3 regions of the Paenibacillus sp. CMAA1364 genome follow, and region 2 is predicted to be linked to each of the others. Evidence: a T-box and tRNA genes for the amino acid it is inferred to sense, from the RefSeq annotation. Region 2 holds a T-box; the other regions hold tRNA genes.

Region 1 (11,023 bases), on a different contig from region 2:
GCGTGTTAAACACTCTTATATATTCCAATTCAATTCCCATATCTACATACAGAAAACAGCATTCTTATTGTAGCACATGTAACCTATATTTGACAAGATTGTTATGTCACATCTTATGAACAGAAAAGCCAGCTTGGGTAAGCCCAAGCTGGCCTTATCTCTATATGATATTATTTCTTCAAGTTGTAGAAAGATTTCATACCACTGTATTGTGCTAAATCGCCCAATTGATCTTCAATGCGAAGCAATTGATTGTATTTAGCAATACGGTCTGTACGAGAAGGAGCACCTGTCTTAATCTGACCCGCATTTGTTGCAACAGCGATATCAGCGATTGTGCTGTCTTCTGATTCACCAGAACGGTGAGAGATAACAGCTGTGTAACCAGCACGCTTAGCCATTTCAATCGCGTCAAATGTTTCTGTTAACGTACCGATTTGGTTAACTTTGATCAAGATAGAGTTACCAATACCTTCTTCAATACCTCTTCCAAGACGCTCTGTGTTCGTTACGAACAAGTCATCTCCAACCAATTGGATTCTGTTACCCAATTTCTCACTAAGCATTTTCCAACCTTCCCAGTCATCTTCAGAACATCCATCTTCAATTGTAATGATTGGATATTTATCAGCCCATGATACAAGTAGGTCAACGAATTCTTCTGAAGTGAAGGATTTGTTCTCACCAGCAAGATGATACTTACCATCTTTATAGAACTCAGTAGAAGCTACGTCCATTCCTAGGAATACATCAACACCTGGTTTGTAACCAGCTTTTTCAATAGCTTCGATAATTGTTGACAAAGCTTCTTCGTTAGAAGTGAAGTTAGGTGCGAATCCACCTTCATCACCTACAGCCGTATTCAAGCCCTTTGATTGTAGAACAGCTTTTAGACTATGGAAGATTTCAGCACCTGTACGAAGCGCTTCTTTAAATGTAGGAGCTCCTACTGGCAATACCATGAACTCTTGAACGTCAACGTTGTTATCAGCATGCTCTCCACCGTTTACAATGTTCATCATTGGTACTGGCAATTGCTTCGCATTGAATCCACCAAGGTATACATACAATGGTACATCTAGCGCTTCAGCAGCAGCACGTGCTACAGCCATAGATACAGCTAGAATAGCATTTGCACCCAATTTAGCTTTGTTAGGTGTTCCGTCTAGCTTGATCATCAATTGATCGATTCCCAATTGATCCAAAGCGTCCATTCCGATCACTTCTGGGGAAATCACTTCATTCACGTTCTTCACTGCTTGTAATACACCTTTACCTAAGTAACGTGATTTGTCACCGTCACGTAGTTCAACTGCTTCGTGAGCACCTGTGGATGCACCAGAAGGTACGATCGCACGGCCTAGAGCGCCTGATTCTAAGTAAACTTCAACCTCAACTGTTGGGTTACCGCGTGAGTCAAGGACTTCGCGTGCGTATACATCTGTAATAATAGTCATGTTATTTTCTCCTTTTATTGTACCTATTTTGTGTGAATCCATGTATAAATTACTTACGTCTAGCAATCATAGATTGTCCAGTCATTTCAGCAGGTTGTGGCAATTGCATTAGGTCTAGAATCGTTGGCGCCACATCTGCCAGTATACCACCATCACGCAATATAACATCAGAAGCCGTCAATATAAACGGAACTGGATTCGTTGTATGTGCAGTAAATGGACGGCCTAGCTCATCAAATACCATGTCAGCATTTCCGTGATCAGCAATAATGATAGCTACCCCGCCTTTAGCAATGACAGCATCTACAACTCTACCCATACATTCGTCAGTCACTTCAACTGCCTTAATCGTTGGCTCAAGCATTCCAGAGTGTCCTACCATATCAGGGTTAGCGAAATTGAGAATAATGGCATCGTGATTCTCCGCTTCTATTTCTTTCACACAAGCGTCAGCTACTTCGTACGCACTCATTTCCGGTTGTAAGTCATACGTAGCTACTTTTGGTGAGTTAATTAGAATACGGGTCTCGCCAGGCAGTTCCACATCACGTCCACCACTGAAAAAGAAGGTAACGTGAGGGTATTTCTCCGTCTCCGCAATACGAAGTTGCTTCTTGTTGTTCTGTACGAGCACTTCTCCAAGTGTATTATCCAAGTCTCTTGGTTCGTATGCAACGAAGCCTCCGACAGTCTCAGCGAACAGCGTCATACATACGAAGTGAAGATTCTGAGGGAACAACGGTCCACGATCGAAACTCCGGAAATCCAAGTTAGTGAACACTTGAGACAATTGAATCGCACGGTCTGGACGGAAGTTCAAGAATACAACCGAGTCGTTACTCTTCAACGTACACAAAGGTTCACCCTGTTCATCCACCATAACGGTTGGTTCAACGAATTCATCGAAGAGTGACTTCTCATACGATTCCGCTACAGCTTGAAGGGCATTCGTGTATTTAGGTCCCTCACCATACACGATAGCACGATATGATTTCTCAACACGTTCCCAGCGTTTATCACGGTCCATCGCATAATAACGTCCTTGTACTGTTGCAATAGTTCCTATTCCCAGTTCTGCAATCTTAGCATTCAATTGTGCAATGAATAGTATGCCGGAATCTGGAGCAACATCGCGGCCATCTAGGAATGCATGGATATAGACATCATCCAATCCTTCTCTTTTGGCTAATTCTAGCATGGCGAACACGTGCTCAATATGGCTGTGCACGCCTCCATCCGATAGAAGTCCGTACAAATGTAATTTCGTATTATTGTCCTTAGCATGACGAACTGCCTCGAGCATTGTAGGATTAGTGAAGAATTCCCCTTCACGAATCGATTTAGATATGCGGGTCAGGTTCTGATAGACAACACGGCCTGCACCAATATTAAGATGACCAACCTCCGAGTTGCCCATTTGTCCTGGAGGCAATCCAACTTCTTCACCACAAGCGATCAGTGTGGAATTCGGATATTGACTCATCAAACGGTCATAGTTCGGCTTCTTGGCTTGCGCAACAGCATTGCCTTCTGCTGTATTACGCAATCCGAATCCATCCATAATAATTAAGGCTACTGGTCTTGGTGCTGGCATGTTACTTCGCCCCCTGAACAAGTTGAACATAAGAAGTAGGTTGTAAGCTTGCACCACCGACTAATGCACCATCAATATCACTTTGGCCCATGTATTCAACAACATTCTCAGGTTTTACGCTACCGCCATATTGAATACGTACAGCATTGGATACGCTCTCTCCATATAACCCTTTCACAAGTTCACGGATATATGAGATTACTTCATTCGCATCTTGTGCTGTTGAAGATTTACCTGTTCCAATAGCCCAGATTGGTTCATATGCAATAACGACTTGCGCTGCTTGCTCCGCAGTTAAGCCTTTCAATGCACCTTCTGTTTGCACTTTACATACTTGTTTGGTCTGATCTGCTTCGCGTTCTTCCAACTTCTCACCGACACATACGATTGGAGTAATGCCATGTTTGAAAGCAGCAAATACCTTCTTGTTGACAATATCCTCTGTCTCTGCGAAATAAGCACGACGCTCTGAGTGTCCAATAATGACATAATGAACGCCTAGATCTTTCAACATTACACCACTGATTTCACCAGTGTAAGCTCCATCATCTTCAAAATGTAGGTTCTGTGCTCCAATTTTAATTGAAGTGCCTTTGACTGCCTCCATCAATGCTGGAAGGTTAGTAAACGGCGCGCAGATCACGCTTTCCACACCCGCTACTTCTGCTTTGCCTTTGATTTCTTCAATAAACGCCGTAGCTTCTGGAACAGTTTTGAACATCTTCCAGTTACCTGCGATAATAGGTGTTCTCATACAATTCACTCCTTATTATTCCCTTGTACATCTGCTAATAGCCGAATGACATGGAATTATTTATCGTTCAATGCCTCAACACCTGGAAGTTTCTTACCTTCCATGAACTCAAGTGAAGCTCCGCCACCCGTTGAGATATGGTTCATTTGATCAGCAAGTTGGAATTTCTCAGCTGCAGCAGCAGAATCTCCACCACCGATAATGGTATAGGCATCCGTGTCCGCACAAGCTTGTGCAACTTCAAGTGTACCCCCAGCAAATGGTTCCATTTCGAATACACCCATAGGTCCATTCCATACAACCAATTTAGAGTTTTTAATGATATCAGCATAGATTGCACGCGTCTTAGGACCGATATCTACACCTTCCCAACCTACAGGAATACCATCTACATCTACCGTATCAATATTTGCATCCGCACTGAAATCATCTGCGATCACAATATCAACAGGAAGTACGAAGTTCTTGCCTAGTTTTTTAGCTTTCTCAATAAACTCTAGTGCCGTATCAAGCTTGTCATTATCGCATAAAGATAGCCCAATCTCATGACCTTGCGCTTTAAAGAACGTGTACGCTAGTCCACCACCGATAAGCACGTTATCTGCAAGATTAAGCAAGTTATTGATCACGTCGATTTTATCCTTTACCTTAGATCCTCCGATGATCGCAGTAAAAGGACGCTCAGGTGTGGAGAACGCCTTACCCAACACGGACAATTCCTTTTCCATCAGAAGTCCGGAAACAGCTGGTAGATAATGAGCGATACCTTCCGTCGATGCATGGGCACGATGTGCTGCACCAAAAGCATCATTTACAAATAAGTCTGCAAGTTCTGCAAATTGCTTAGCAAGCTCTGCATCGTTCTTCTCTTCGCCTGGGTAGAATCTTACGTTCTCAAGTAGCAATACATCCCCATTAGACATATCAGCAATCTGAGATTTAACGGTCTCTCCAACAGACTCATTGGCTTTAATTACTTTCTTACCAAGCAACTCAGACAGACGCTCTGCAGCAGGTGTCAGACGCAATTTCTCGACTACTTCACCATTAGGACGTCCCATATGACTCGCTAGGATAACCTTAGCTCCACCTTCTACCAAATATTTAATCGTTGGTAGCGTTTCACGAATACGGGTATCATCAGTAATCTTTCCATCTTCCATCGGTACATTGAAATCAACACGAACAAATACACGCAACCCATTTATTTCTACATCGCGGACACTCTTCTTATTCATCAGTACGTTCCCCCACACCTATAGATTTTAAAAGTTTGGTTTCTATGGAATATCACTTATATAATTTTAGAAAGAGCGGAAACATTAAATCTCGTTTCCGCTCTTTAGATGTTAATGAGCCTTGTTAATGATTACTTACTCAATTTAGCGAAATACTCCAACGTACGGATAAGTTGAGCTGTGTATGACATTTCATTGTCATACCAAGCAACGGTCTTAACTAATTGTTGGTCGCCAACTGTCATTACTTTTGTTTGAGTAGCATCAAACAAAGATCCGAAAGTCATACCTTTAATGTCAGAAGAAACGATTTCGTCTTCTGTGTATCCATAAGAATCAGCATCAGAAGCTGCTTTCATAGCTGCGTTAACTTCATCCACAGTTACCTTTTTATCAAGAACAGTAATCAATTCAGTTAATGAACCAGTTGCAACTGGAACACGTTGAGCTGCACCATCCAATTTACCTTTAAGTTCAGGAATAACTAGGCCGATTGCTTTAGCAGCACCCGTTGTGTTAGGGATAATGTTCTCAGCAGCAGCACGAGCACGACGGAAATCTCCTTTAGCGTGTGGAGCATCCAATGTGTTCTGGTCACCTGTGTAAGCATGGATCGTAGTCATCAAACCAGTTACAATACCGAACTGATCTTGTAATGTCTTAGCCATTGGTGCAAGGCAGTTTGTTGTACATGAAGCACCAGAGATAACTGTCTCCGTACCATCCAAAATTTCATGGTTAACGTTGTATACGATTGTCTTCACATCGCCTGTTGCTGGAGCAGAGATAACGACCTTCTTAGCGCCGCCCTTCAAGTGCTTCTCAGCTGCTTCTTGAGACACGAAGAATCCAGTACATTCTAGAACGATATCAACTCCAAGATCGCCCCATGGCAATTCTTCAGGGTTACGGTTAGCTAGAACTTTAACTTCTTTACCGTTTACTTTGAAGAATCCGTCATGTACTTCAACGTCTCCGTCAAAACGTCCTTGTGTTGTATCATATTTCAATAGATGAGCTAACATTTTAGCATCCGTTAAGTCATTAATAGCAACTACTTCGATTCCTTCCACAGCTTGAATACGGCGAAATGCAAGGCGACCAATACGTCCAAATCCATTAATACCAACTTTTACAGTCATTGAATAGTTCCTCCCAGAGTTTCATTTTATTTATTCAAGAAAGGCTATTAACCTCTCATGACAACAATATAGTAAAATTTCCTTATATGCCAATTTCCCTTATCATTCAGCAAAAAGATGTTCATCCATCTCCTTCTCAATCTGCAAGGCAGCTGCTTCATCCGTGACCAGAATATCTTCCTGACCAAACCGTAGGACAGCATGTATGGCACTAGCTTTAGTCTTCCCACCAGCAATTCCGATGACAATTTCAGTATTCATAATATCTTCCAGTCGAAGACCCAAGGTCATCATCTTGTGAACCATAGCGCCTTCTTTATTGAAGTAATAGCCAAAAGATTCAGCAATCGCACCTTCATCTTGGATGCCTTCTATTGTATCAAGATCCAATCTTCTACGACGTGTCATTTCAAGGGCATCACCAATACCATGCACTATAATTCTAGACTGTCTGATTATCTGAACAATTTCCTGAATCGTAACGTCTTGAACAAGCGATTGATAAGCATCATCACTAAGTAGATCTGGTATATGCAAAAGCCGGTATTGCGCTCCTACTTTTTTGGCCATTGTGGACGCTATCGTGTTCGCTTGGAACTCAACGCTCTCACCTAAGCCTCCTCGTGCGGGCACGAACCAGGTTCCCTTCAAGTTCACAGCGGGATGTTGTGTTAATTGGTCAGCAACAACTGCAAGTGTAGAACCACCCGTTACTGCGATGATGTCTTCATTACCCATGACGCTCAATAGAGCCTTCGCTCCTGCACGCCCTAGTTCTCTCTTCGCGACCAGTGACGACTCGCAATCACCAGGTACAATCACTACTTTGCGCAACCCATACGCTAGACGGATCTTATCTTCCAAGTCGCTCAGTCCAAACAGATTCTTAACGATAGGCTCAAGTGAATTAAGTAGTGTTCTACCTGAATCACTTATCTTCATACCCATGGTCTCGATCTCAATAAGCCCTTGTGACTTCAAAAGATCCGTTTCGGATCGCAAGACACGTTCCGTCATATGAAGTGACGCGGCTAGCGTTCTGCGACCGACGATATCAAACAATAAAATTCGGTGAAGAATAGTGTACCTTAACTTGAGAGTCTCCATGAGATCAGGCAGAAGCTGCTTTTGTATTTCTAATAAATTACGCATGCTGTCCACCTCTGCTACATTCTCAATGGTCTTAAAATGTCCCGGGTTAACTTTTTAAGTCCCACTACCATTCTAACCAATATTTACTCATGTTGCAAGTGTCCATTGAGTATAATTTACATCACGCTCATTTCCTATACATAAAGGCTTGTCCTTAGACGAGTCAATTCATGGATGATTTGAAATAGACTACTTATCATAGGTTAGATTCTAAGCAATCCTTGCTATTCCCATTGATATATCATATAATCATTTTTGCTATTGCTTATGCGCCCGTGGTCAAATGGATATGACGTAGGCCTCCGAAGCCTGAGATCGAGGTTCAATTCCTCGCGGGCGCGCCATATATTTCTATAGTAGCATCAATATAGTATTACCCAACACAGAATGAGGCCAATCATGGCTATTTTTTTTGCCAATAGTTTGACTTTCCCTGACTTTATGATTTAAAATGTTTATGAAGTGGTAAATACGGCAATCGTATTTATAATGAACATCTAATTTAGCTAGTATAAGGGAGGCTTTTACAAATGGGTTATATTCCTATGGTCGTTGAGCAAAGTAGCCGCGGCGAACGTTCGTATGACATCTATTCCAGATTATTGAAGGATCGCATCATTTTCTTAGGTTCTGAAGTGAATGACATGGTTGCTAATTCCATTATTGCACAAATGTTATTTCTAGCTGCAGAAGATCCAGAGAAGGATATTTCATTATATGTAAACAGCCCTGGCGGATCAATCACAGCCGGAATGGCGATATTTGATACGATGCAATACATTAAACCAGATGTATCCACTATCTGTGTAGGTATGGCAGCCTCTATGGGTGCATTTTTATTGACTGCAGGTACAATTGGCAAACGTTACGCATTACCTAATAGTGAGATTATGATCCATCAACCACTAGGTGGGGCGCAAGGGCAAGCAACGGATATCGAGATTCGTGCCCGTCGTATCCTTAAGTTACGCGATAAATTGAATCGTATTCTAGCCGAGCGTAGCGGACAGCCACTAGAGCGCATTGAGAAAGATACCGATCGTGATTACTTCATGAGCGCAAGTGATGCTCTAACGTACGGTCTGATTGATAAGGTTCTAGAACGTCCATTAACGACGTAAGCACGGAACATGATATATGAATGAAGAAGCGGCTACCCCAGTTCAACCTGGAGTGGCCGCTTCTTCATGATCCGTTATGTTATTTAAACATCTTCATACCTTCAGATAGTAGTGTGTGATATGGAATCACGAATGTTGGAATACCTGACGCATACGCCGTGTATTCATATTGCTGAAAGAATACAGCAACCCCATCCGGCTTCAGATAATAATTGACATCATTCGTCAATCCCTTGAACTCTCCGAAATAGAAGTCATTTTTTTGAAATCCTTCAAGAATCACCTTATTTAGCTTCACTTTATAATCTGGGCTCTTCCCTACGAGTAACTCATCCAATGATCTTACCTTTCCATCCTCAAGTGAGAACGTTAATCCTATGCGAACTGTACCGCCATGCGCTCCACCTGTGTAACTATATTGATCAATGACCAGACTCAATAACCCGTTCTCATGATAAGACACGATATAATTCTGAAGGAATTGATACGTTCGCTCAACAGCGTTATCTCTCGTAGCTATCTGTTTGTTCGATGCTTCTACAAATTCATTTGTAAGCTTCTCCAATGTTGAATTGATCGATTTTTCCACCTTAGGATCTTTAAGACGACTGATCAGTGGATATCGAGCAATAATGGAAGCATCATTCGTGTTTGCATCTTGTTTCTTCGTAGTAATGGATGTGTCCTCTTCAACTCTAGGTGTGATATTCAAGGATTTAAGTGAAGAATTCCATACACCTTGGTATCCTAGATAATCACTTATTAATCGAAATGGGACATATAATCTTCCTTCGATATTCTTCACTTCATATTCATTTACATAAAAATTATTGATATTAGTGTTTGCACCATACTGCGAGATATCCATATTTAATTGTCTATATCCACTGCCTACGCTATATGTTCTAGTACCCGCATTATAATGTAACGGTAATCCCATGACATCTCTTAGTACTGTTACAGGAATAAGTGTATTACCGTTATAGATCACACCCTTTTGAGTGAGTGTGGTGCCTTTCCATTTCAGAATCACAGTGGGTTGTTTCACCGCATCTTTAATATTACTAGCTTCAACAACACTTGCTTGTCCCGTATATTGACCACTCGTCAGTAGAACTCCTGCAACCAATGCTGCAGCGCCCCATCTCATCGCTGTATTCATTTCACTGTTCCCTCCAAATGATTCGTAATCGTCGCTCATATTCAACCTACATCCATATTATACCGACATCACGAATTTCCTTGGTAACACCTAGGTAACATTTGGATGACAACTGCGTAACAGTGTTACATCATATTTTTTCATGATAACCTTTATCTCCATTTGATAATCAATACAGCAAAAAGGCAGCTCGGCGCTAAGTACTTAGCACTGAACTGCCTCTTGCTTTCATTTCTACATATCACCGTATTCAGAACATGATTATCGACCGCTCTTCAGCTCAGTCCAATATCGATCATACACTTGTAGCGTATCACTGACATCACTCAGCCATTCCGTACGATTGAGTTCATCTTCGGACAGATTGATCATCGTATTATTACGATACGTCTCGGAATGGAATTCCATCGCTTTGGCATTAGGATCACTATAACCAATCGTTTCATAGTTCTTCGCACTCACTTGTGGATCAAGCATATAATTTATAAATTTCTCAGCAAGCGTCTTGTTCTTCGCGCCTAGTGGTATAGCATAGTTGTCCGAGAAGATTGTCGCACCTTCCTTAGGCACAACATAAGCGATATCCGGATTATCGTTCACAATAAACGCTGCATCTCCAGACCATACGGTGCTAATCCAACCCTCTTCTTGGATCATCTTTTGTTTGATTGTATCCGTATCGAATGCCAGCACACTTGGTAACAAGTTCTTCAGATCATCTACAGCTGATTTAATCTGCGTTGCATCCGTTGAACTGTTAGAGAATCCTTGCTTCTTAAGTGCCATCCCGATCATTTCACGGTTATCATCTAAGAGCAATACCTTACCCTTGTAACTCGGATTCCACAGATCTTCCCAACTATCGATAGAATCTTTAATATACTTTGTATTATATGCAATTCCAGTTACACCGGAAGTATAGACAATGGAATATTGATTACCAGGATCGTATGTGGGATTCTTGAACGTATCCGCAATGTTATCGATATTAGGAATATTGTTCTTATCCAATGGTTCGAGCAATTTATTCTTAATCATCGTCTCGACCATATAATCTGATGGCTGTATGAGGTCATACCCACCACCACCAGCTTTTATTTTCGCTAAAAGATCTTCGTTATTCGCATAAATATCATACGTGATACTTACATTGAACTCTTTCTCGAAATCAGATAATACAGACTCATCAAAGTTATCTGCCCAACTGTAAATATGCAACTTCTCCTTAGAAGAACATCCACTCAATAAAGACAATACCATAACACCCGCTATAAGCAGGCTCATCAATCCAGTTCTTTTCACAGTAACATATCTCCTCTCTTTCACTTAGCTCGTTAGTTGTATTTCGCAGACCTGTCTTATTCATACTTCACTTAATTAAAAAGGTAGCATTTTATGCTTCT
Region 2 (11,023 bases):
AGATTAATATCTTGAAGAATCCAATTATCCTGCTCGTTATATTTGAAGGAGACGTGATCGAACTTAATTCTTTTCGCTTGTCCTTCCAATTTCTTAGCATTGGGAGCATCCACAATATCGTACTTCTCATCCATCAATTCCATAACTCTTTCCAAGGAAGCAGATGCCTGTGTTAGTACGGTTGAAGAACTTATTAAGCGTCTTAAAGGAGCATACAATCGATCTAAGTAACCGAAGAAAGCAACAAAGGTTCCGAGCGTCAGATTACCTTGCATGACTTGATAACCGCCATATCCAATAACAAGAATGGGAGAAATGTCTGTAATGGTATTAATAATTGCAAATGTAATGGCATTCCAACGGGTTTGGGCAAGTGCCTTATCTAAAAAGTTACCATTGATGCCTTCAAATTTATTCTGATCATACTTTTGTAGGTTGAAACTACGTATAACAGAGATACCTTGAATTCTTTCATGTAAATAAGATTGAATACCTGCCAAAGCTTGTGAACGATCTTTCGTAAGTTTTTTCAATCTCTTATACAGTATCTTTACCGCAATCGCATACAGAGGAAGCATCGAAATGGCCACCAATGCTAACATTGGGTCCAAATAGAATATAACGATCAACACAAACACCAGCGTGAACATGTCCAACCAGATATTCATCATACCCACTTCAACAATGTTCTTGGTCTGCTCCACATCATTTATAAATCTTGAGATCACTTCGCCAACCTTGGTATTCTGATAATACCGAAGTGATAACTTTTGCAAATGCGCATACATACGATTTCGTATATCGAATAGAATTCGATTCGTGATCAGTTGAGCGAAATACTGACGGAGATATTCAATAGGTCCTCTGATCACAACAAACAAGACCAACGCTCCCCCAAGAATGATCATTAATTGTGAGAACTTTTCTTCTAGACTCAGTGGCGAATCAACCGCTAATAAATTATCCACAACGTATTTCATAATCATGGGTAACGTTAAAGGTATACTGAACTTTATCATCCCAATAATGAGCGTAATGACAATCAATTTCATATAGGGTTTAATAAATTTAAAATAAGATTTCCATTGATTCAAAGACTATACTACCCCTTTCGATCTAACTACACCTAGCTTGTTATTTCACTACAACTTAAAAGTCCTTTCCTGGTACAAAGGAGTGTTATATATCATATTTCTTCATATACATAATCAATATCATCGTGCTTATCATCATAATGAATATGCAAATTATACCCTTTAAGATACCAGAGATCCTGATCCTCTAGATAAAAGCGTATTCCTTCGATGTCTTGATATAATGTACCATTGATTGGCTTCTCCACGGAAATACCTAATGAGAATCCAGGGTGTAACCCTCCGCCTGAACTATATCGTGGGAAGAATCGTACAGAATCACCAGCATGTAAATTAAGTTCTCTAACATACCAACGTGCAGCCTCAGCACTCAGTACAATATTCACGACATTCAACTCCTTTTCAATCTGTATTCATATAAGTGTCTTACTATCATACCTGAAGTCACATCAAAAATACACACAACTGGAACTAACGCATATTGAAAATAAGAATTGACAATTTCAACAGCATGATGATAAGATTCTCACGAAACAAGATTCACAAAAATTTACAAAGGAAGGGTGAGTAACATGTTCAATCAACAGATGAGTGTTCTACAACACACAACAACTTGTAATCTACAATTGAATATTGGAGTAACCCTGCTGATGGATTCATTCTAACGAACGTTGATACCTAATTAGAATTTCTGAATTAAATATCCTACAATGCGGTGGTTGCTCAATCAACTGACGCATGATAAGTTTAGCATTTCAAAAGGCATATCGTCCGTTCTCGGATGATATGCCTTTTTTTGTATGACGCGGGTACTGAATTCATCAGCAGTCTCAACTTGAAAGGAAGTGTTATTTTGTTCTCTGTTTTTAAAAAATTAGGTTGGTTCTTTGCCCAAGAGAAGAAACGTTATATTATCGGCCTTATTACCTTAATCCTATGTGGGATCGGCGAATTATTCCCTCCACGAATTCTTGGAAATGCCATTGATGAAATTGTTAGAGGTTCCATTACTGGGGTATCCCTAATTCGTTATATCGGTATGATTATTGGAATTCTAATTGCTGTCTACCTCATCACATACATATGGATGCATAAATTATTTGGTGGTGCTAACCTTGTGGAACGAATGCTTCGTTCAAGGTATATGAATCATTTGCTTGGCATGACACCTGCTTTCTTCGAGCGCAATCGTACTGGTGATCTGATGGCAAGAGCTACCAACGACCTTCGCTCCGTTTCAGCAACGGCAGGTTTTGGAATATTAGTGATGGCAGATTCCACTGTATATTTACTTGCTATTCTATTCGCCATGGGTTTTCTGATTAGTTGGCAATTAACATTAGCAGCGATTATCCCCCTTCCTTTTATTGCTCTAGCCATGAAAATATATGGGAAGATCATTCATGAGCGCTATTCTGTAGCACAAGATGCCTTCGGTGATATGAACGATCAAGTCCTTGAATCTGTTGCTGGTGTTCGAGTCATCCGTGCTTATGTACAAGAGAGATCAGATCAACAGCGTTTTCAGGACATCACTGATGATGTATATCGCAAAAATATGAGAGTTGCTAAAGTGGATGCCTTTTTCGAGCCAACCATTCGATTATGTGTGGGGTTAAGCTATGCTATTGGTCTTACTTATGGCATATATATGGTGTTCAGAAATCAGATTACTCTCGGTGATCTTGTATCCTTTAATATGTACCTAGGAATGATGATCTGGCCGATGTTCGCAATAGGCGAATTAATTAACATTATGCAACGCGGGAGCGCTTCGTTAGATCGTGTGGACGAAATTCTATCCGTAATACCCGATGTCCAGAATATAGATAGCCCAACAATCGTAGGTGATCCACAACGTATCGAATTAAGAGATCTTACATTCCGATATCCCTCTTCTGCGGTAGATAACTTGAAGCATATTCAATTCACGCTACAAAAAGGGCAGACGTTAGGTGTTGTAGGTCGTACAGGAAGTGGTAAATCCACCTTACTTAAACAACTACTTCACGAATACCCGATGGGAAATGGTGAGCTACTTATCTCAGATATCCCAATTCAACATATCGCCATGGACGAATTACATAGTTGGATTGGCTATGTACCCCAAGAACAAATCTTGTTCTCCAAATCTGTACGAGAGAACATTCAATATGGTTTAAAGGACGCTAGTGATGTACAGATTATGGACGCGATCGCAACTGCGGCTTTTCAGAATGATCTTGCAACACTATCTGATGGTCTTGACACACTTGTTGGTGAGAAAGGTGTCGCGCTCTCTGGTGGTCAGAAGCAACGTGTCGCTTTAGCCAGAGCCTTTATCGCAAATCCAGAAATACTTATTCTCGATGATGCTCTGTCTGCTGTTGATGCAAGGACAGAAGCACGAATTATTGAGAATATAAGACTTAAACGAGCTGGCAAAACAACACTTATATCTACGCATCGCCTCTCGGCGGTGGAACATGCTGATTGGGTAGTTGTTCTTGAAGAAGGAAGTGTTATTGAACAAGGTACACATATGGAGCTATTAGCTCTAGGTGGTTGGTATTTCGAACAATTTGAACGTCAACAAGTGGAGAACAAACTCAGCACTGAGGAGGTGACCTAATTGAACATAGGAAAACGGTTATTTCAGTACGCACTAACGGCTAAGGTTATGTTCATAGCTGCCATTATCACCCTATGTATAGGGGTGGCAGCAGAACTTGCAGGCCCATTTATAGCTAAATCGATGATTGATGACCATATGCTTGGTATTGAACAACCATTCTACCAGACCTCATCACCTACATCGAAGGGCTCTATTCAGTATGATGGTCACTATTATAAACGCGGAGATCGATTTGAGGAGAACGAAGCTAAAGGCCAAGAAGTACGTATTCTTCCGATTGGTAAAACGTTCTATTTCATCAATCAATCCGTCGTTCAAGCTAATGGTACAAGAGAAGTTACCAATGGACATATGACCATCACAAATGGAGGTCCGGTATCTACTTACCCTGTTAAACCATTAACAGCTGATCAATTGTTCGCCTTCTATAAGCCAGAAATACCTGGCATAATGGAGCTTGTAGGATTATATCTCTTCCTACTTCTGATCACCATATTCACAGAATTCGGTAAGACCTACTGGCTCCAATCCGCAGCAAATACCGTTATTCAGAAATTACGGACAGATGTCTATGGGCATATTCAGCGACTTCCCGTTCAATTCTTCGATAACTTACCAGCTGGTAAAGTCGTCTCAAGAATTACGAATGATACAGAAGCTGTCAAGGATTTATTCGTAGCCGTTCTTGCTAACTTCAGTTCAGGTATCGTCTACATTTCTGGGGTATATGTTGCCATGTTCATTCTTGATGTCCGACTTGGACTTGTTAGTCTGTTCGTTATCCCTGTTGTGATTGCGTGGATCATTCTCTACCGTAAATACGCAACGAAATTCAATACGATTATTCGATCACGATTAAGTGAGATTAACGCCATCATTAATGAGTCGATTCAAGGTATGTCCATCATTCGAATCTTTCGCCGTCAACAACGAACTAGAGAAGAATTTGAGACATTAAATCAAGATTACATGAAATATCAGAACAAAATGTTGAGCCTTAATGCATTGACTACACATAACTTAGTTAGCGTACTACGTAACCTTTCATTTGCCGTATTGTTAGCTTATTTCGGATTTGGTTCAATCAGTGGTAATAATATTGTGTCATTAGGGGTTCTCTACGCCTTCGTTGATGTCCTTGGTCGATTATTTCAACCTATTACGGGAATGGTTAACCAACTTGCCGCACTTGATTCTTCTATGGTATCTGCTGGTAGAGTATTTGAACTTATGGACGAACCAGGTGAGGATATTACGGATGGCCAAATGCCTCGATACAAAGGGAATGTCATCTTCAAGGATGTTACTTTCGCTTATAAAAAGGATAATGTGCTCAAGAATATATCTTTTGAAGCTAAACAGGGTCAGACTATTGCATTAGTAGGTCACACGGGTTCAGGCAAGAGTTCTATTATCAATCTATTGTTCCGTTTCTATGATCCGCAGACAGGGAGCATTACGATTGACGGTCAGGAAGTGACTCAAATTCCTAAGCAATGGTTACGACAACATATGGGTATTGTGTTACAAGATCCGTATCTCTTTACAGGTACGGTAGCATCGAATGTCAATCTAGATGATAAGCGCATATCCAAAGAACAGATTGTAAAGGCATTATGCGATGTCGGTGCCGAGCGTATTCTCGCCCACCTACCGAAGGGATTTGATGAACCTGTCGTAGAAAAAGGAAGTACGTTATCTGCTGGACAACGTCAACTGATTTCTTTTGCACGAGCACTGGCATTCGACCCAGCTATTCTTATACTCGATGAAGCTACCGCAAATATCGATACAGAGACGGAAAGTCTTATTCAATCCGCGCTTGAAATTCTGAAGAAAGGTCGTACGACATTCATTATCGCTCATCGACTATCTACGATTCGCAGTGCCGATCAAATTCTGGTATTACATCGTGGAGAAATTGTGGAACGAGGATCACATGACGAGCTATTGGCACTAGGCGGTCGCTACTTCCAATTGTATCAATTACAACTAGGAAGCGTATTGCCACAACCTACTGAATCAGTACAGGGTGTATAATTTGAGGAAATAGTTGCGCTACGATAACGGATTGTCCTTACGATCGTTGTTGCCCTCAGATTTCTTGATTATATAACCTCAATAGTGGTTGAAATCTGATGGCAAAGACGAACGCTAACGCTTCTTCAGGACAATTCCGTTCTCTTCGCCATTCTCAAAGCAGTAAAAACCAAAAAAGAAGCGATTCTCCAGTTAGTGGAGGATCGCTTCTTTCTTGATCAATTGCAGCTTAAAGTAGCGCAGAGGACGGAACGATTTCGTAAAAGCGACAGCGATTGGAGAAATGTTCCGTTCGCGGAGCGTCCTCTAGAAGCATCTATCTTTCTCCTACATGACATATTATTCATCAGAATCAGAACGACCCGAATCCCCATCCAAACCAAGGGTACGATATAACTCCCGAGAATATCCTTGGAGCTTCTTCTCTAGTTGTTGTGCTTGTTGATAAAAACTCGTCAACTCTCGTATCATACGGGATCGACCTCCCGGACTAAATGTCTCTTGAATCCGTTCCTTGAAATAATCATGGACAATATAATTACGTTGTTTCCATATCTTCTTCAATTGAACCGTCTCTTCCTCGGAGAAAGGGAAATGATGCTGTATTTCCTGAACTAATTGGCCTAATGAGTTACTTAATTTACGCTGATAAAGTTCATTGAAGTCTTCTTCTGATGGAATCTTGCCCTCTGATAACTTCATGAGCATTAACAAATTTACAAGTTGTTGCTCTAAAGATTGGGATGAGTATACGGCAAGTCCAAAATAGGTAAAGACATCTTTGGAATGATCACTATCAAGCAATCTATCTTTCTCCATACTTTTCGCTCCATTCACGAACAACACATCCATCATATGTGCTAGTTAGTCTACCTTGCTTCTCTTCATGTTAATGTAATATGGAGAATCTATCAATATAAGAATCTTAAATTGTTGCTAAATCCAATTTTTACATACGAGTTGGTGTTCTTAAACCCAGCATATTCAACGTCTTTTGTAATCGTATTCCCGTTAATCTCGTTACACAGATCCGAATTCTTCTTAGTTCTTCATCTTCGCACAATATTCTTTCTTGATTGTAGAAATGATTGAATGCTTGTGCTACATCGAGTACATATCTAGCCAGCACAGAAGGTTCATTGTTCTGCACTCCACGTCTCAACTGTTCCGGGAATCGAATCAACAGTTTAAGAAGGGCCCAGCCCGAATCGCCAATAGCTTCAGCGAACTTATTTGACGTCATCATTTGTGTATCTTCTAGTTCCCTATCTTCGTTGATTCCATTTTTCGTGAGAATACTCTGTGTTCTAGTATAGGTATACTGCAGATACGGACCCGTCTCCCCTTCGAAATTCAACGCCTCTTCCAATGAAAAGTCTACTTCATTGCAACGATTATTCTTGAGATCCCCAAAAACAACAGCTCCAATCCCAATATCCTTCGCCACGTTGTCCTTATCCGGTAGCGTTGGATTCTTCTCTTCAATAACTGCAAGTGCTCTCGCTACAGCTTCATCTAACACATCTTCAAGGTATACAATTTTACCACGACGCGTCGACATTTTCTTGCCCTCGAATTTCATTAACCCAAAATGAACATGCTGGCAATCTCTTACCCAGTCAGCTCCCATTTTATTCAGAACAGCAAATACTTGTTGGAAATGAAGCTTCTGTTCGCCCCCAACTACATATAGGATCTGATCCGCTTTCATCACATCATGACGATAGAATGCCGTTGCCAAATCACGTGTAGGATAAATTGTAGTACCATCTGACTTCATAATTAAACATGGTGTCATATTTTCTTCTTCCAACTTCACGATAAGCGCGCCTTCGCTTTCTTCTAATAATTCCTTATCTTTCAGCTCTTGGACAACAGCACCCATCTTATCATTGTAGAAACTTTCCCCTAGCACAGCATCAAATGTAACGTGGAGCCGATCATACATTCGATTGAATTCTTGCATACTGACATCTACGAAATACGTCCACAATCTCTTCGCTTCTTCATCCCCAGACTCTAATAACCGGAACCAATTTCTTGCTTCGGGTTCCAAGGTGGCATCATGCTCTGCTTCTTCATGAAAACGAACATATAACCGTAAAGATTCTTGGATCGGATTCTCCTTCAACGCTTCATCATTACCCCAACGCTTATAAGCAGTAATTTGTTTGCCAAATTGAGTGCCCCAATCTCCAAGGTGATTCACACTAACGGGTTCGAATCCCGCAGCTTGATACATGTTATATAAAGCAGCTCCGATCATGGTTGATCTAAGATGACCAATCCCAAAAGGCTTTGCAATATTAGGGGATGACATATCTATAATAACCCTTTTGCCATGACCTATATTCGTAAGAGTATCATTATCCTGTTGTAATTCCGTTATCAGTTGAAAGCCATATTCATTACGAGCAAAAGATAAATTCACATAAGGACCAACCGCTTCTGCTGCAATGCCTTCCACCTGAATAAGACTCGCTAGATGAAGTGCAATCTGTGGTGGTGCTTGTCTATATTGCTTCGCTAATACATAGCAAGGAAAGGCGATATCCGCACGAACCCCGTGAGGTGGTATTTCTAACATCGCTTCTACTTCTTCTAAGGATAGGGATACGTGAGGCTGTATCGCTTGCACTGCCCAATTTTTTAACATCATTACATATCCTCCTAACAAAATATCATCAAAAAAAGCCCTCATCTCTTAAATAAAAGAGACGAGAGCTTAAGTTCCCGTGGTACCACTCTAGTTGAACACGTATGCAGGGATATATTCGCTGCCAAGTGTTCCGCTTGATGATCGATAACGAAGATCAACCGGACTACTCTACTGATCATAAAAGGTGTATGAACAAAACCAATTTATGATGTTGGAATAGCCATCTCCCGGGTGCGCTTCATCAAAGTTCGATATACCGGCTCTCACCCATTCCGGCTCGCTACAATATCGATCACTCTCACTACTCTCCCGTTCAAAGACGTTCAATTATAAACAGTATACTTGCGTTGCAACCAAGAATCAACCTTTCTTCTCTAGGTCTTCCAACGCCATCTTTAATTCTGATTGAGAGAAATGCTCTCCAATAAACACAACGACATCAGGAACAGTGCCTTGAGGAGTAATCTTCAAGTAATCCGGTTCTCTAAATGCATATTGAAATAGAAAGCGACTGTTCGTATCACTGAATGTCATAATTCCTTTGGCTCGATATACTTCACGTGGTAAATCATTCACGAGTTGTTCGAAACCATGACTATCAATAGGACCGGTTAAATAATGTGTATATACCATCACATGATCATGGGTGTGATGCGCATGATCGTGTTCGGAATCATGATCGCAACCGTGATTGTGCTCATCTTCATGTTCATGGGCTTCCTCTTGCTGCTCTAATGGCGCTCTCTCCCACTGTGGATGTTCAACATCCTGTCCGAACAATGGCACCCAATCAATGTCACAACGTACCGCAGGAATGATAGGCGCATACGCGTTCCAATTCGATATAATGGCTGATAGTTTCCCTTGATCCTCTTCAGTTACACGATCAACCTTATTAAGGATCAGATAAGAGGCACATCGAATCTGTTCTTGCATCAGTCGATACGTCTTGCCTTTCTGGCTTTCATATAGTTCTAACAGATGAACAGCGTCGACGACCGTAATGACACTTCTAAGATCAATCTTCTTATAGAGTGCTGCTTCTGTTACACCATCTAAAATTTCCATCGGGTTAGCGATTCCGGTTGCCTCTATGACGATAACATCAGGGGATTCCTTTTGTATAAGATTAGATATTTCGAGACTTAAATCACCACGAATGGTACAACAAATGCACCCGCTGAGCATTTCCGTCATCGGAACACTCTCTTCAATCAGCGCACCTTCTAAGTTCACGTCGCCGATCTCATTCATAATGACAGCTGGTCGAAGACCCTGCTCCTGCCAATAGGTTACCATGCGTTGCAACAAGGTCGTCTTCCCGCTTCCCAGAAATCCAGACAAAATATAGATAGGTGTCACATATTCCTTTACTTGATCCTGATTCATTGTCGTATATCTCCTTCAATAGGTGTTCATTGCATTTGCGCTTACAACCTATTGTACGCTATTCACTTCTTCCTTTCGAGTCTCGTTAGATAATTGTAAGGAGAGTTTACCTTCTTTCTTGTTTACAGTACCGCCTATGGAATATTCATACCCCAATTGAGTCATATTGTTCTTCATATCAATGCTTCCACTTGTTTCTGTTGTGCTTTCTCCAAAGATCCCTCTTTTATAATATAAAAGCTTTTTATTGATGGTTATATTGGATCCTCTTTGATCCATCCATTTACGCGCTAAAAAGTTCTCAAGCAGATCACTCTTTTGAACATGAGCTTGCCATATCGCAATTGGAAAATCCTCTTTGAATTCATACAATACAGCCGTATCACCTTTCAGAACATAGAATCGAAGGGCTTCACCTTCCGGAAAAAGATACGTACTACTATAATCTTCATCTATATGCTTCACCTCTAAGGGTCTGTGCTCATAATGGACAATAGTGGAATTCGCCTTTTCCATAGCTAACTTACGCGCCTGTTGTAAGGAACCTTCATACAGCGTTTTTCGTTCTTTATCTGTAAGAGGTGAACTAATGGATACAGCCTTCCCGTTCCAGTCTATTCGATAACCGTACAACTCGGATATAAAACGTAGTGGAACAAACACACGATTATCCACTAATTTAACAGAAACATCCAATGAAATAACGTCAGAATTAGAATTTTTCCCATCCCTTACGGCGGAATTCTTACCCATCGTGAGAATAACACTTTCAGACCATTTACGTATAGTCACTTGATGATCTTTCTTCTCCCAAGTCACTTTAGCACCAAGCGCTTCGGAAATGACTCGGATCGGTACAAGCACCCTTCCTTGCTCTATGATCGGTTCAATACTCGTTTGGATTCGATCATTATTTATGTATATTGGCGTTGAATCTGCAGCACTTACGATTGTACCCATGCTTAACATACTCGTTACAGCCAGTCCAACTATTATTTTTTTCATCATAACACCTCTCCTTCCATTACCACATAAACGTTCATTCGACACAAAATGTTACATTTTTCTCAGGAATTTTTATTTTAAATATAAAATCTAAAAAAGTGTAAGAACTATTGCTAGTCCCCACACTCTAAACTCGATTATTCTGCTCACTTTTCACATCTATATATTCTACCATTTACATATCGAGCTATGCCAACTTCACTACAGTTCGCCCTACTGCCC
Region 3 (11,023 bases), on a different contig from region 2:
TTCTTTACAGAATAAATAAAGAGAAGAATCGACATCCGCCATGCCTGGCATGTCACGTGCTTGTGTAGAAGCCTCTAACGCGCCAACTAATTCTGCAGTATCCACCTCGATGTAATGATGAGAGGTTTGAAGTTCATCGACCATACGCTTGATCCAAGGAGCATCAGAACCGGGTTGAAATACATGTGATGTGAAATGCTTATCATTATTTAGATAATCCACAGAGTAAGTGTGTACTTGTCCTTGACCTGTGCGTCGATAGTAATCTACAGCTAGAGCAGTTAAAGCACTTGAATCTAACCCCCCTGATAAAAGTGTACATACTGGAACGTCAGAGATTAACTGCCGTTCTACAGTGTCTTGTAGGAGTTCCTTTACTTGATGTGCGGTGGTATTCTCATCATCTTCATGTGGATGGCTTTCCAGCTTCCAATACGCATAAGATCGAAGCCCATTACGGGAATAAATCATCGCATGCCCCGGACGAAGTTCGTGCATATTGTTATATATGGCATGCCCAGGCGTCCGCGCTGGTCCAATAATGAATATTTCGGCTAATCCTTCACAACCTATAGATGCCTCTACATCTGGATGTTGAAGCAAAGCCTTAGGTTCTGAGCCAAAGACAAACGTACCCTCAATTACGCTGTAAAATAATGGTTTTACACCTACACGGTCTCTTGCGAAGAAGACATGTTGCTGCACACTGTCCCAAATGCCAAATGCAAAGATACCATTCAAACGATCCACACAATCAGGGCCCCACTCCATGTAAGCAACTAACAGAACTTCTGTATCACAGCTAGTTGTGAACGTATATCCACGCTGTTGCAGTTCCCGCGTAAGTTCTGCGGCGTTATATAGCTCACCGTTATAGACAATAGCGTACACATCCTCATTTCGATGTCTGATCATGGGTTGTGCACCATTGCTTGGATCTATGATACTGAGCCTGCGATGTCCAAAGGCACAAGGATTGGATATCCAAGTGCCAGATGCATCAGGACCTCTAGGAGTTAAGGTATCGGTCATACGGAGTAATAATTCTGAATCTTTCGTTAAGTCACGGCCCCACTGAATAAATCCTGTAATTCCGCACATGACGGACCATCCTTTCGTTGTTGTATATTTACGCCTATTCACTTCCCAAAGTGACAGATTGTCGTGGTTAGGACGACAATCCAGCAATTCATACAAATATATGCCGAAGTTAGGCATAAAATGTATGTCTTTTAAGGAAAGCTATAGATGAACATACATGACATGAGTGTCAAAAAAGGAGGAAGTTTGCGATGAACAAACATAAGTATTATGTATCCGTTCATGGAAGAAGTGTATTAATGAATAAGGGTGCAACATCTTATGAATGGGAAATCGAAGCAACATCTGAACAAGCACAGGAAATCGCCCATTTAATGAGGCAGTTAGAGGAAGAAGAACAAGGAGGGTTTATACATCATGTATTTCCATGGCCTGATACACCAGAAGAAGAAATGAATATGGCTTATCAGCATGCACTAGATGATATTTATAAATCGATTTATGATCTATGCTCTGAGTGTACCAGATTACAAATGCGTGAATCTGGAATCAATGCCTTTCTACAATCATACGACGGATAATAACCAAATAATATAACTAATAACCGCCTGCTGATATCACCATAATAATGATTAGGAGGTGATCTGGATGGCGGAGAAATATAAGAAGAACAAAGGCAACAAATACGCTCATAACAACGAGTTTGCAGAAGAAGTAATGGCTAAGAACGCAGCCCAACATGTGGAAGAGAAGATGAACTGGCGTCGTGGTAATAAGTAATAATATTACGAACAAGTATTGTAATTGTAGGTATTAGGAAATTAACAGTTGATTAATTATGAGGGTGCGGTATAATGAATAACGCACCCTTTTCACATGGGTCACCACGTACAATTTCAATTAACATGTCTCAGTAGCTCAGCTGGATAGAGCAACGCCCTTCTAAGGCGTCGGTCGGGGGTTCGAATCCCTCCTGGGACATAGACAAGAAGCTCTCCTATATGGAGGGCTTTTTTTGTGTGTTCGGACGGAGGAGAACTCCAATATTATAGGCTTTGTTTAATAAGCTTTACAATCCACTTTTATCATTGGAAAAATAGTAAATATTTGATAAGATATGATATAGATCTCCTAGACGGGGTCTGTATGTTTATGGAGGGATAATAGATGGTGTTTCTAAATGTTGAAAATGGAAGGAAGAGTCTTCTAACTGGAGGTGAAATCGCTTATGAACCTTAGTATGATCCTTCAAAATTCAAATACACAGTTGGTAAATCAGCTGGTCTTTTTTGACGAAGAGAAGAAGTTCTTCTTGATGCAATACATACCGGATGATCTGAAAGAGAAGAAAAAAGTAGATCAGATTCTTTCTATTTATACAACTTCACTAGAGAGAATCATTTCTGAACAAAACGAAGATTCTTTACATGCTATGGTTCTTATTGGAAGCGAAGTGACTCTGCGTTATGCGGATGATGGTTATGAAGAGAAATATGTGATTGTTTTTCCACATCGAGCAGACCCAAGTAAGAACTGGATTTCATTCTTATCTCCTATCGGATTACAATTATTAATGACTAGAAAAGGTGAAACATACGAATTCGTTGTACCTTCAGGGCATATTGAAGTAATCATACAAGAAGTGAAATACATGAATTATGGTGATTTGGATAGAGCTTAAGCGAATAACATATGAAGGAGAATGAATATGATACAGGTTAAAGAGTTCGTGGATTCAGATAATTCTTATGCGGAGAATAAAGCTAATCAGTTTTTGGCTGGACTGAAAGAAGAGCAAGTGATTAATATTTGTTATGGATCTGTAGTGAAATCAAGTGTATCCAAAACAGAGCGCCAAAGAAGTACTATTCTGATTGTGTACAAAACACAGAATCAGACTGACGCATCCTAAACAGAGTTTTCGTAACTCTTCTTATGTATGCGTTTTCCTGTGGGGGTTCTCACGCACCCTGTGACACAAAGAAAGCCCTCCAAGTTGGAGGGCTTTCTTTACTATGTCCCAGGAGGGATTCGAACCCCCGACCGACGCCTTAGAAGGGCGTTGCTCTATCCAGCTGAGCTACTGAGACTCGAAAAACGACATTAATTAATATATCATGAATAGTTTATGAAATCAAGTGTTTATACTACATAGTGTTTTTTTTGTTTTGTAAGTGGGTATGATATAATTTACAACTAACAGAATTAATCAAGAGAGGAGGGGTACAAATGAACAACATGCATTCCTCTGACAAAGACAATCTCTTTCTATTTCCAAAGACATTGGATTACTATCAGATACAATTAACGGTCATGTTAGAAAGTGAACAATATAAAGAAGCTATGAACTTACTTCGTTTCTTACTGCAATGCCAAGGGCAAGAAGAGAGGCATTTGGATGAGTGGCATGCTTTACTTGAATGGTTAGAGACAGCTTTTCCACAATATATGTCCGATGATGATCATCTGGATTTAACCTCAATAGAACATGAAGGTGAACTGGATGAAGAACACCTAGCTCGGCGTAATGCACAGTTTAAACATGCAGAAGATGCGGATTATGCGAACAAACTGTTGCGTGTTGTGAAAGACGAGGTTTTGTCCGAACAAACGATGCTTGCTTTGGGACAACTGTCCTATCTACAAGGCGAAGACATTGATCTTGAATTAGTGGATTGGCTACAACATAATACACTTCATCCTTTACTCCAATTTCAAGTGCTACAAACACTACATAAGCGTGGTATGCATGGAATGGTTACTTTTACGAGAGGGCAAGAACAGGTAGAAATAGACATTGAAGCTATTCCTATACAAGATAGTGGCTTCCCGGTAAATATACAACAGATTGTAGATCGTGTTGCTGAATATACAGAGATCCAAGAACCGACGCTATACTACTTCGCACAGGAGTTGTGGTTTCAGTTCATCAAGGTAATCTATGGAACCAATGTATATCTATCGATGCTGACCGAAGAGGACTTAGTGATGGATATCTGGGCAGCCGCCCTTCATCAGAATGTGTCGGAGAGCTTGACCGGCAGTCGAAATGAAGAGGATACAAGGGCTATATATGGCATTACAGAAAATTACCGTTTTCAGTTCGAACAAGCCTACCGGGTGCTGAACCAATTTGTGACCGAAGGGGAAGTATAGACTTATAGCACACCGCCATTTTAAATTATAATCATTACATTCCAATTGATTCTAGAACCTTTCCTTGAAAAAAAGTACAATGTTGTTTATACTAAAATGGTTGTTCTGTGCGTGAATTTATGTTATTTAACGAGTGATGGTTGTGTCTTGCTTGTATATGGAACATACTCATCTCTGCGAGAAATATAAGAATGAATGAAGTGTTAGCTTTTGACTTCTTATATTGTAAGATAAAAAAAGCGAATTATTTTTGGAGGGGAAAGCATAAAATGAAAGCAAAATGGGAAAAAATAGAGAAGAACCTTGGGGTTCTTGAAGTTGAAGTAGAAACTGAACGTGTCACTGAGGCGCTAGACAAGGCCTTCACAAAAGTTTCTAAGAAAGCACATGTACCTGGATTCCGTAAAGGTAAAGTGCCACGTTCCGTTTTTGAAGCTCGTTATGGTGTAGAAAGCCTTTATCAAGATGCGATTGACATCTTGCTTCCTGAAGCATACACAGAAGCGGTAGATGAGACTGATATCTTCCCAGTAGATCGTCCAGAGATCGATATTGATCAATTTGCTAAAGGTGAAGTATTTAAGTTCAAAGCTAAAGTTACTGTGAAGCCTGAAGTAACACTTGGTCAATATAAAGGTGTTGAAGTGCCAGTACAAAAAGTTGAAGTAACAGAAGATGAGCTGAATCAGGAATTGGTTCGTTTACAAGGTCGTCATGCTGAGCTAGTTGTTATCGAAGATGGTGCTGCTGAGAATGGCGACATTACAATCATTGATTTTGACGGTTCTGTCGATGGTGTTGCTTTTGAAGGCGGACAAGCCGAAGCTTATTCATTGGAACTAGGAAGTAATTCCTTTATCCCTGGATTTGAAGAACAGGTTGTTGGATTAGCTACGGGTGACCAGAAGGATGTTGAAGTAACATTCCCTGACAGTTATCAAGTGGAGACTCTAGCTGGTAAGCTTGCAGTATTTAAAGTGAAGGTTCACGAAATCAAGCGTAAGCAACTTCCAGAATTGGATGATGAATTCGCTAAGGACGTAAGTGAATTTGAAACATTAGATGAATACAAAGCTGATTTGACGAAGCAATTAGAATCTCGCAAAGAGCAAGAAGCAAAAGGTGTTCGCGAAGGTCTAGTTGTGGATAAAGTTGCTGAATTGGCAGAAGTTGAGATTCCAGAATCTATGATCGATAGTGAAGTTAAGAACATGATGAGCGATTTCGATAATCGTCTTCGTTCACAAGGTATGAATCTTGAAATGTTCTTGAGTTTCTCAGGTCAATCAACAGCTGATCTACAAGAGCAGATGAAGACGGATGCGCAGAAGCGCGTGCGTAACAATCTTGTGCTTGAGCAAGTTGCTAAAGATGAGAAGATTGAAGCTAGCGACGAAGATGTGTCTAATGAATTAGATACATTAGCTGAATCCTACAAACGTTCTGCAGAAGAGTTGAGAAATGTTCTAGAATCTAATGGATCATTGAACAGCCTTCGTGAAGAAATTGCTTTGCGCAAGACCGTCGATTTCTTGTTAGATAACAGCAAAGAAGTTGCTCCTGTGGAAACACAAGAAGCTACTGAAGAAACGCAAGAAGACAAATAAGAATCTAGCATAGTAATGGATAAGGTGCGTGTTTTTACGCGCCTTATTTTTACCTAACGACTACCAAAATTTGGGTAAAACATAAGGTATTTGGGTTTTAATGATGAAATACATATTTTTGCGATTAGTATGGGTAACATATATTGAAAAAATGACATCGTGCTTCTAACATGTTAAAATATTCATGAGAGTTCAAATTGCGTTTTCAAAAGGAAAAGAGGTTGGTTAAATGAGTCTAATACCTATGGTTGTTGAACATACCAGTCGAGGGGAACGTTCTTACGATATTTACTCGAGATTGCTTAAGGATCGCATTATCTTTTTAAGTAATGCTATTGACGATGATGTTGCCAATCTTGTTATAGCACAGTTATTATTTCTAGCTGCTGAAGACCCTGAGAAAGATATTAGTCTTTATATTAACTCACCAGGTGGTTCCGTTACAGCAGGTATGGGTATATACGATACAATGCAATTCATTAAGCCGGATGTGTCTACGATATGTGTAGGAATGGCAGCAAGTATGGGATCTTTACTATTGACTGCAGGAGCCAAAGGAAAGAGATTTGCACTGACGAATAGTGAAGTGATGATACATCAGCCTTTGGGTGGTATTCAAGGTCAAGCATCTGATATTCTAATTCATGCAGATTGGATTATTAAGACTAGAGAAAAGCTTAATCAAATATATATAGAGCGAACCGGTCAATCTCTTGATAAGATTGAGAAGGATACGGATCGTGATTACTTCATGAGTGCCGAAGAAGCTTTGGAATACGGACTTATAGACAAAGTCCTTTCCTCACCGAACAAATCTTAAGGGGTGGTAATATGTTTAAGTTTAATGATGAGAAGGGACAACTGAAATGTTCTTTCTGTGGTAAGACTCAGGAACAAGTACGCAAATTAGTTGCAGGTCCTGGCGTTTATATATGTGATGAATGTATCGAATTGTGTACAGAAATAGTAGAGGAAGAACTAGGTCATGAGGAAGAAGTAGATCTCAAAGATATTCCGAAGCCTAAAGATATTTGTAGCATTCTTGACCAATATATTATTGGGCAAGATCAAGCTAAGAAGTCTTTATCTGTTGCCGTATACAATCATTATAAACGAATCAATACTCAAAGTAAGATTGATGATGTTGAACTTTCTAAGAGTAACATTCTCTTGTTGGGTCCAACAGGTTCTGGGAAGACGCTACTGGCTCAGACGATGGCAAGGATCCTCAATGTTCCTTTTGCTATAGCTGATGCAACTTCTTTGACAGAAGCTGGTTATGTAGGTGAGGATGTTGAGAATATTCTGCTCAAGCTTATACAAGCGGCAGATTATGATGTGGAGAAAGCAGAACGAGGCATTATTTATATCGATGAAATTGATAAAGTAGCTCGTAAATCTGAGAATCCATCCATTACTCGTGATGTATCAGGTGAAGGTGTACAGCAAGCACTTCTGAAGATACTTGAAGGAACTGTTGCATCCGTACCACCACAGGGTGGACGTAAGCATCCTCATCAAGAATTCATTCAAATTGATACTACAAATGTATTGTTCATCTGTGGTGGAGCATTTGACGGATTGGAGCAACTAATTAAACGTCGAATCGGTAAGAAAGTAATCGGATTTAATGCGGGTGCAGAGGCCCAAAAGGACTTGAATCCAGGTCAGTACCTATCTATGGTACTGCCAGAAGATCTATTGAAATTCGGTCTAATACCTGAATTTGTAGGTCGTTTACCTATTATTTCAAGCTTGGAGCCATTGGAAGAGGATACGTTAGTTCGCATTCTGACTGAACCGAAGAATGCATTAACGAAGCAATATCAAAAACTGCTTGAAATGGATAACGTCAACCTTGAATTTGAGCCTACAGCATTGGTAGCCATTGCTAAAGAAGCGATTAAACGCAACACAGGAGCTCGTGGTCTAAGAGCGATTATTGAAGGCATTATGTTAGATATGATGTTTGAAATCCCATCCAGGGAAGATATCGAGAAGTGCGTCATCACAGAGCAGGTCGTAAAGGATAAGATGATTATCCCTGAGTTGAATACCAAGGATAAAAAAGATAATGACGCTAAGAAAGAAGAAGAAAGTGCTTAAACGTTCTTTATACACGACAAGCATGATCTGAATAGATTGCCGAAGTTCCACTTCCAGCTTATACGTGCAGCTATTGACGTTGAGTTGGGGTGGAGTTTTAGCGTTAGAGGGGGATATGTCATGTTTCTAAGAAAAGATACGCGTTCAGTCAAGGTTGGGGATCTCACGATTGGTGGCAATAACGATGTCATTATTCAGAGTATGTGTACAACGAAGACAGCAGATGTAGAAGCCACGGTTGCTGAAATATTAAGGTTAGAAGAAGCAGGTTGCCAAATGGTCCGCGTGACCGTGAATAATGAAGAAGCTGCTGCTGCAATTAAGGAAATTAAGAAACAAATTCATATCCCGTTGGTAGCAGATATCCATTTCGATTATAGATTGGCACTAGCAGCTATTGAGAACGGAATTGATAAAGTTCGGATTAATCCAGGTAATATTGGTCGGCGTAGCAAAGTAGAAGAGGTCGTTAAAGCTTGTAAGGCACGTGGCATTCCTATTCGTATTGGGGTTAATGCAGGTTCACTTGAGAATCATTTGCTTGAGAAATATGGTTATCCAACACCCGATGCAATGGTGGAAAGTGCACTCTTTCATATAGGTATTCTAGAAGAATTAGACTTCCATGACATTATCGTTTCACTCAAAGCGTCTGATGTTCCTATGGCACTTGAGGCTTATCGTAAAGCGGCTGAAGTTATTCCATATCCATTGCACTTAGGTATCACAGAAGCTGGAACATTATTCTCAGGAACGATTAAGAGTTCCGCTGGTATTGGAGCCCTTCTGTCTATGGGCATCGGGAATACGTTGCGAATCTCCCTTAGTGCTGACCCTGTTGAAGAAGTTAAGGTAGCACGTGAGATATTGAAATCATTTGGGCTAATATCGAATGCCCCAACACTAATCTCATGTCCAACTTGTGGACGATTAGATATCGACTTATTTTCTATTGCAAATGAAGTAGAAGAATATATTTCTAACTTAAAGGTACCGATTAAAGTATCTGTTCTTGGTTGTGCTGTGAATGGGCCGGGAGAAGCTAGAGAAGCTGATATTGGAATTGCTGGTGCACGTGGAGAAGGAATGCTCTTTCGTTATGGAGAGATGATTCGTAAGGTGCCTGAGGCAGAGTTAGTGAATGAATTGAAGAAAGAAATTGACCATATTGTTGAAGTGTATGAAGCTACTGGAGAAATACCAGGTCGCAATCATCAACATTTATAATAACGAGATAACATGATTTAATAGTAGCACCTCTTAGAAATGACTTGGTAGATCCTTAGGGAAATCCAATGCCATGGTAAGGGGTGTTTTTTGTATCCTCACACGGTAATAGGACCGGGTCCTATACCATTCTATGCGCTATCATTTTTACCAGTAAATTTCACGGATGAGTTTATTGGGTGTGGAAAGGGCTATACTACCAAGTATTAGACAAATGGCAGTTATAGAAATGGGAGGACAACTATGAATGTAAGTATGATTATTATGGTGATTAATCTGTTTTTTGGTGTTGTCATTGGAATGTACTTTCTCAATTTGTTGCGAGGGCAGAAGTCTAATCGTACATCCATTGATAGAGAATCAAGGAAAGAGCTTGATAAGTTAAGAAGAATGCGATCCATATCGCTCACCAAGCCACTCTCGGAGAAGACAAGACCCCAATCAATGGATGATATTGTAGGGCAGAAAGATGGATTACGAGCGTTAAAAGCGGCATTATGTAGTGCTAATCCTCAGCATGTCATTATTTATGGGCCACCAGGTGTAGGGAAAACCGCTGCCGCACGAGTTGTATTACAGGAGGCGAAGAAGAATCCCCATTCACCTTTTAAGAATGAAGCGAAGTTTACTGAAATAGATGCTACAACGGCTCGTTTCGATGAAAGGGGAATAGCGGACCCCTTAATTGGATCTGTTCATGATCCGATTTACCAAGGGGCAGGTTCCATGGGAGTTGCCGGCATTCCGCAACCTAAACCGGGGGCTGTCACTAAAGCACATGGAGGCATTCTATTTATTGATGAGATTGGGGAGTTGCATTCCATTCAATTAAATAAGCTATTAAAGGTGCTTGAAGATCGCAAGGTTATCTTAGAGAGTGCATATTATAACTCTGAGGACAATAATACACCTGCATATATTCATGATATTTTCCAACATGGGTTACCTGCTGATTTCCGCCTCGTTGGTGCGACAACTCGTTCTGCGCAAGAGATACCAGCGGCGCTTCGATCGAGATGTATGGAAATATACTTTAGACCGTTGTTGCCTGAGGAGATCGGAATCATTACCGAAGATGCTATTCAAAAAATAGGCTTCAAACCATGCCCTGCTGCTGTAGAAGTGGTGAAGCAATATGCGACGAATGGTAGAGAAGCTGTGAATATCGTCCAGCTTGCAGTTGGATTAGCGTTGACGGAGAAGAGAGATGAGTTGTCTGCATCTGATGTGGAGTGGGTAGCGAATAGCAGCCAGCTCCAACCACGTTCAGAGCGTAAAATACCAACAATTCCTCAGATTGGGGTAGTGAATGGACTCGCAGTATACGGATCCAACATAGGCGCAATACTTGAGATTGAAGTGACAGCCACGGCTTGTACAAAAGGGAAAGGGCAGATTCATGTAACGGGTGTAGTAGAGGAAGAAGAAATTGGGAGTGGATCTCGTACGATTCGGCGAAAGAGTATGGCCAAGGGCTCATTGGATAATGTTCTCACCGTTCTTCGTCTATTAGGTATTGATACCAGTAGATATCATCTGCACATTAACTTTCCAGGAGGTAATCCAATCGATGGGCCATCTGCTGGAATTGCGATGGCAACGGCCATCTTGTCTGCAGTCAAACGCATACCCATTGATCATACCATCGCTATGACAGGTGAGATTAGTATTCATGGTAAAGTTAAACCTATCGGAGGAGTTATAGCCAAAGTCGAAGCTGCCTTTCAGGCGGGGGCGACAACCGTTATTATACCGAAAGACAATTGGCAGAGCCTGTTTGCGGACCTTAAAGGATTAAATGTAATACCGGTTGAGTCTATTCAGGAAGTGTTTCATTATGTGTTTGGTAAGGAAATAGCGAATCATTTGTATGAAACGATGGTATC

What was found. The T-box of region 2 lies ahead of argS (arginine--tRNA ligase). A T-box ahead of a tRNA ligase gene usually reads a tRNA of that ligase, here a tRNA-Arg.
Region 1: it has a tRNA-Arg gene. The T-box ahead of argS (arginine--tRNA ligase) is inferred to sense a tRNA for this amino acid. The anticodon was not compared.
Region 3: it has a tRNA-Arg gene. The T-box ahead of argS (arginine--tRNA ligase) is inferred to sense a tRNA for this amino acid. The anticodon was not compared.

What each region holds. Positions count from the first base shown of each region.
Region 1 covers NZ_JBITNB010000005.1:5,472-16,494, reverse strand. Annotated here, with positions in the region: gene eno (phosphopyruvate hydratase) at 171-1,457, opposite strand; gene gpmI (2,3-bisphosphoglycerate-independent phosphoglycerate mutase) at 1,507-3,051, opposite strand; gene tpiA (triose-phosphate isomerase) at 3,053-3,805, opposite strand; gene ACH8E3_RS05460 (phosphoglycerate kinase) at 3,862-5,043, opposite strand; gene gap (type I glyceraldehyde-3-phosphate dehydrogenase) at 5,175-6,185, opposite strand; gene ACH8E3_RS05450 (sugar-binding transcriptional regulator) at 6,288-7,337, opposite strand; tRNA gene ACH8E3_RS05445 (tRNA-Arg) at 7,607-7,681, shown strand; gene clpP (ATP-dependent Clp endopeptidase proteolytic subunit ClpP) at 7,868-8,458, shown strand; gene ACH8E3_RS05435 (PdaC/SigV domain-containing protein) at 8,538-9,659, opposite strand; gene ACH8E3_RS05430 (polyamine ABC transporter substrate-binding protein) at 9,882-10,904, opposite strand; gene ACH8E3_RS05425 (ABC transporter permease) at 10,998-11,023, opposite strand, start outside.
Region 2 covers NZ_JBITNB010000003.1:151,038-162,060, reverse strand. Annotated here, with positions in the region: gene ACH8E3_RS04155 (ABC transporter ATP-binding protein) at 1-1,094, opposite strand, end outside; gene ACH8E3_RS04150 (HesB/YadR/YfhF family protein) at 1,187-1,480, opposite strand; gene ACH8E3_RS04145 (ABC transporter ATP-binding protein) at 1,948-3,705, shown strand; gene ACH8E3_RS04140 (ABC transporter ATP-binding protein) at 3,754-5,748, shown strand; gene ACH8E3_RS04135 (hypothetical protein) at 6,088-6,567, opposite strand; gene argS (arginine--tRNA ligase) at 6,698-8,404, opposite strand; T-box leader at 8,459-8,733, opposite strand; gene ACH8E3_RS04125 (CobW family GTP-binding protein) at 8,768-9,796, opposite strand; gene ACH8E3_RS04120 (copper amine oxidase N-terminal domain-containing protein) at 9,845-10,804, opposite strand; gene ACH8E3_RS04115 (acrylyl-CoA reductase family protein) at 10,989-11,023, opposite strand, start outside.
Region 3 covers NZ_JBITNB010000011.1:33,414-44,436, forward strand. Annotated here, with positions in the region: gene asnB (asparagine synthase (glutamine-hydrolyzing)) at 1-1,101, opposite strand, end outside; gene ACH8E3_RS09115 (hypothetical protein) at 1,293-1,622, shown strand; gene ACH8E3_RS09120 (hypothetical protein) at 1,690-1,821, shown strand; tRNA gene ACH8E3_RS09125 (tRNA-Arg) at 1,949-2,022, shown strand; gene ACH8E3_RS09130 (GreA/GreB family elongation factor) at 2,270-2,722, shown strand; gene ACH8E3_RS09135 (sporulation protein Cse60) at 2,750-2,953, shown strand; tRNA gene ACH8E3_RS09140 (tRNA-Arg) at 3,058-3,131, opposite strand; gene ACH8E3_RS09145 (hypothetical protein) at 3,271-4,197, shown strand; gene tig (trigger factor) at 4,467-5,804, shown strand; gene clpP (ATP-dependent Clp endopeptidase proteolytic subunit ClpP) at 6,034-6,624, shown strand; gene clpX (ATP-dependent protease ATP-binding subunit ClpX) at 6,636-7,910, shown strand; gene ispG (flavodoxin-dependent (E)-4-hydroxy-3-methylbut-2-enyl-diphosphate synthase) at 8,031-9,137, shown strand; gene lonB (ATP-dependent protease LonB) at 9,381-11,023, shown strand, end outside.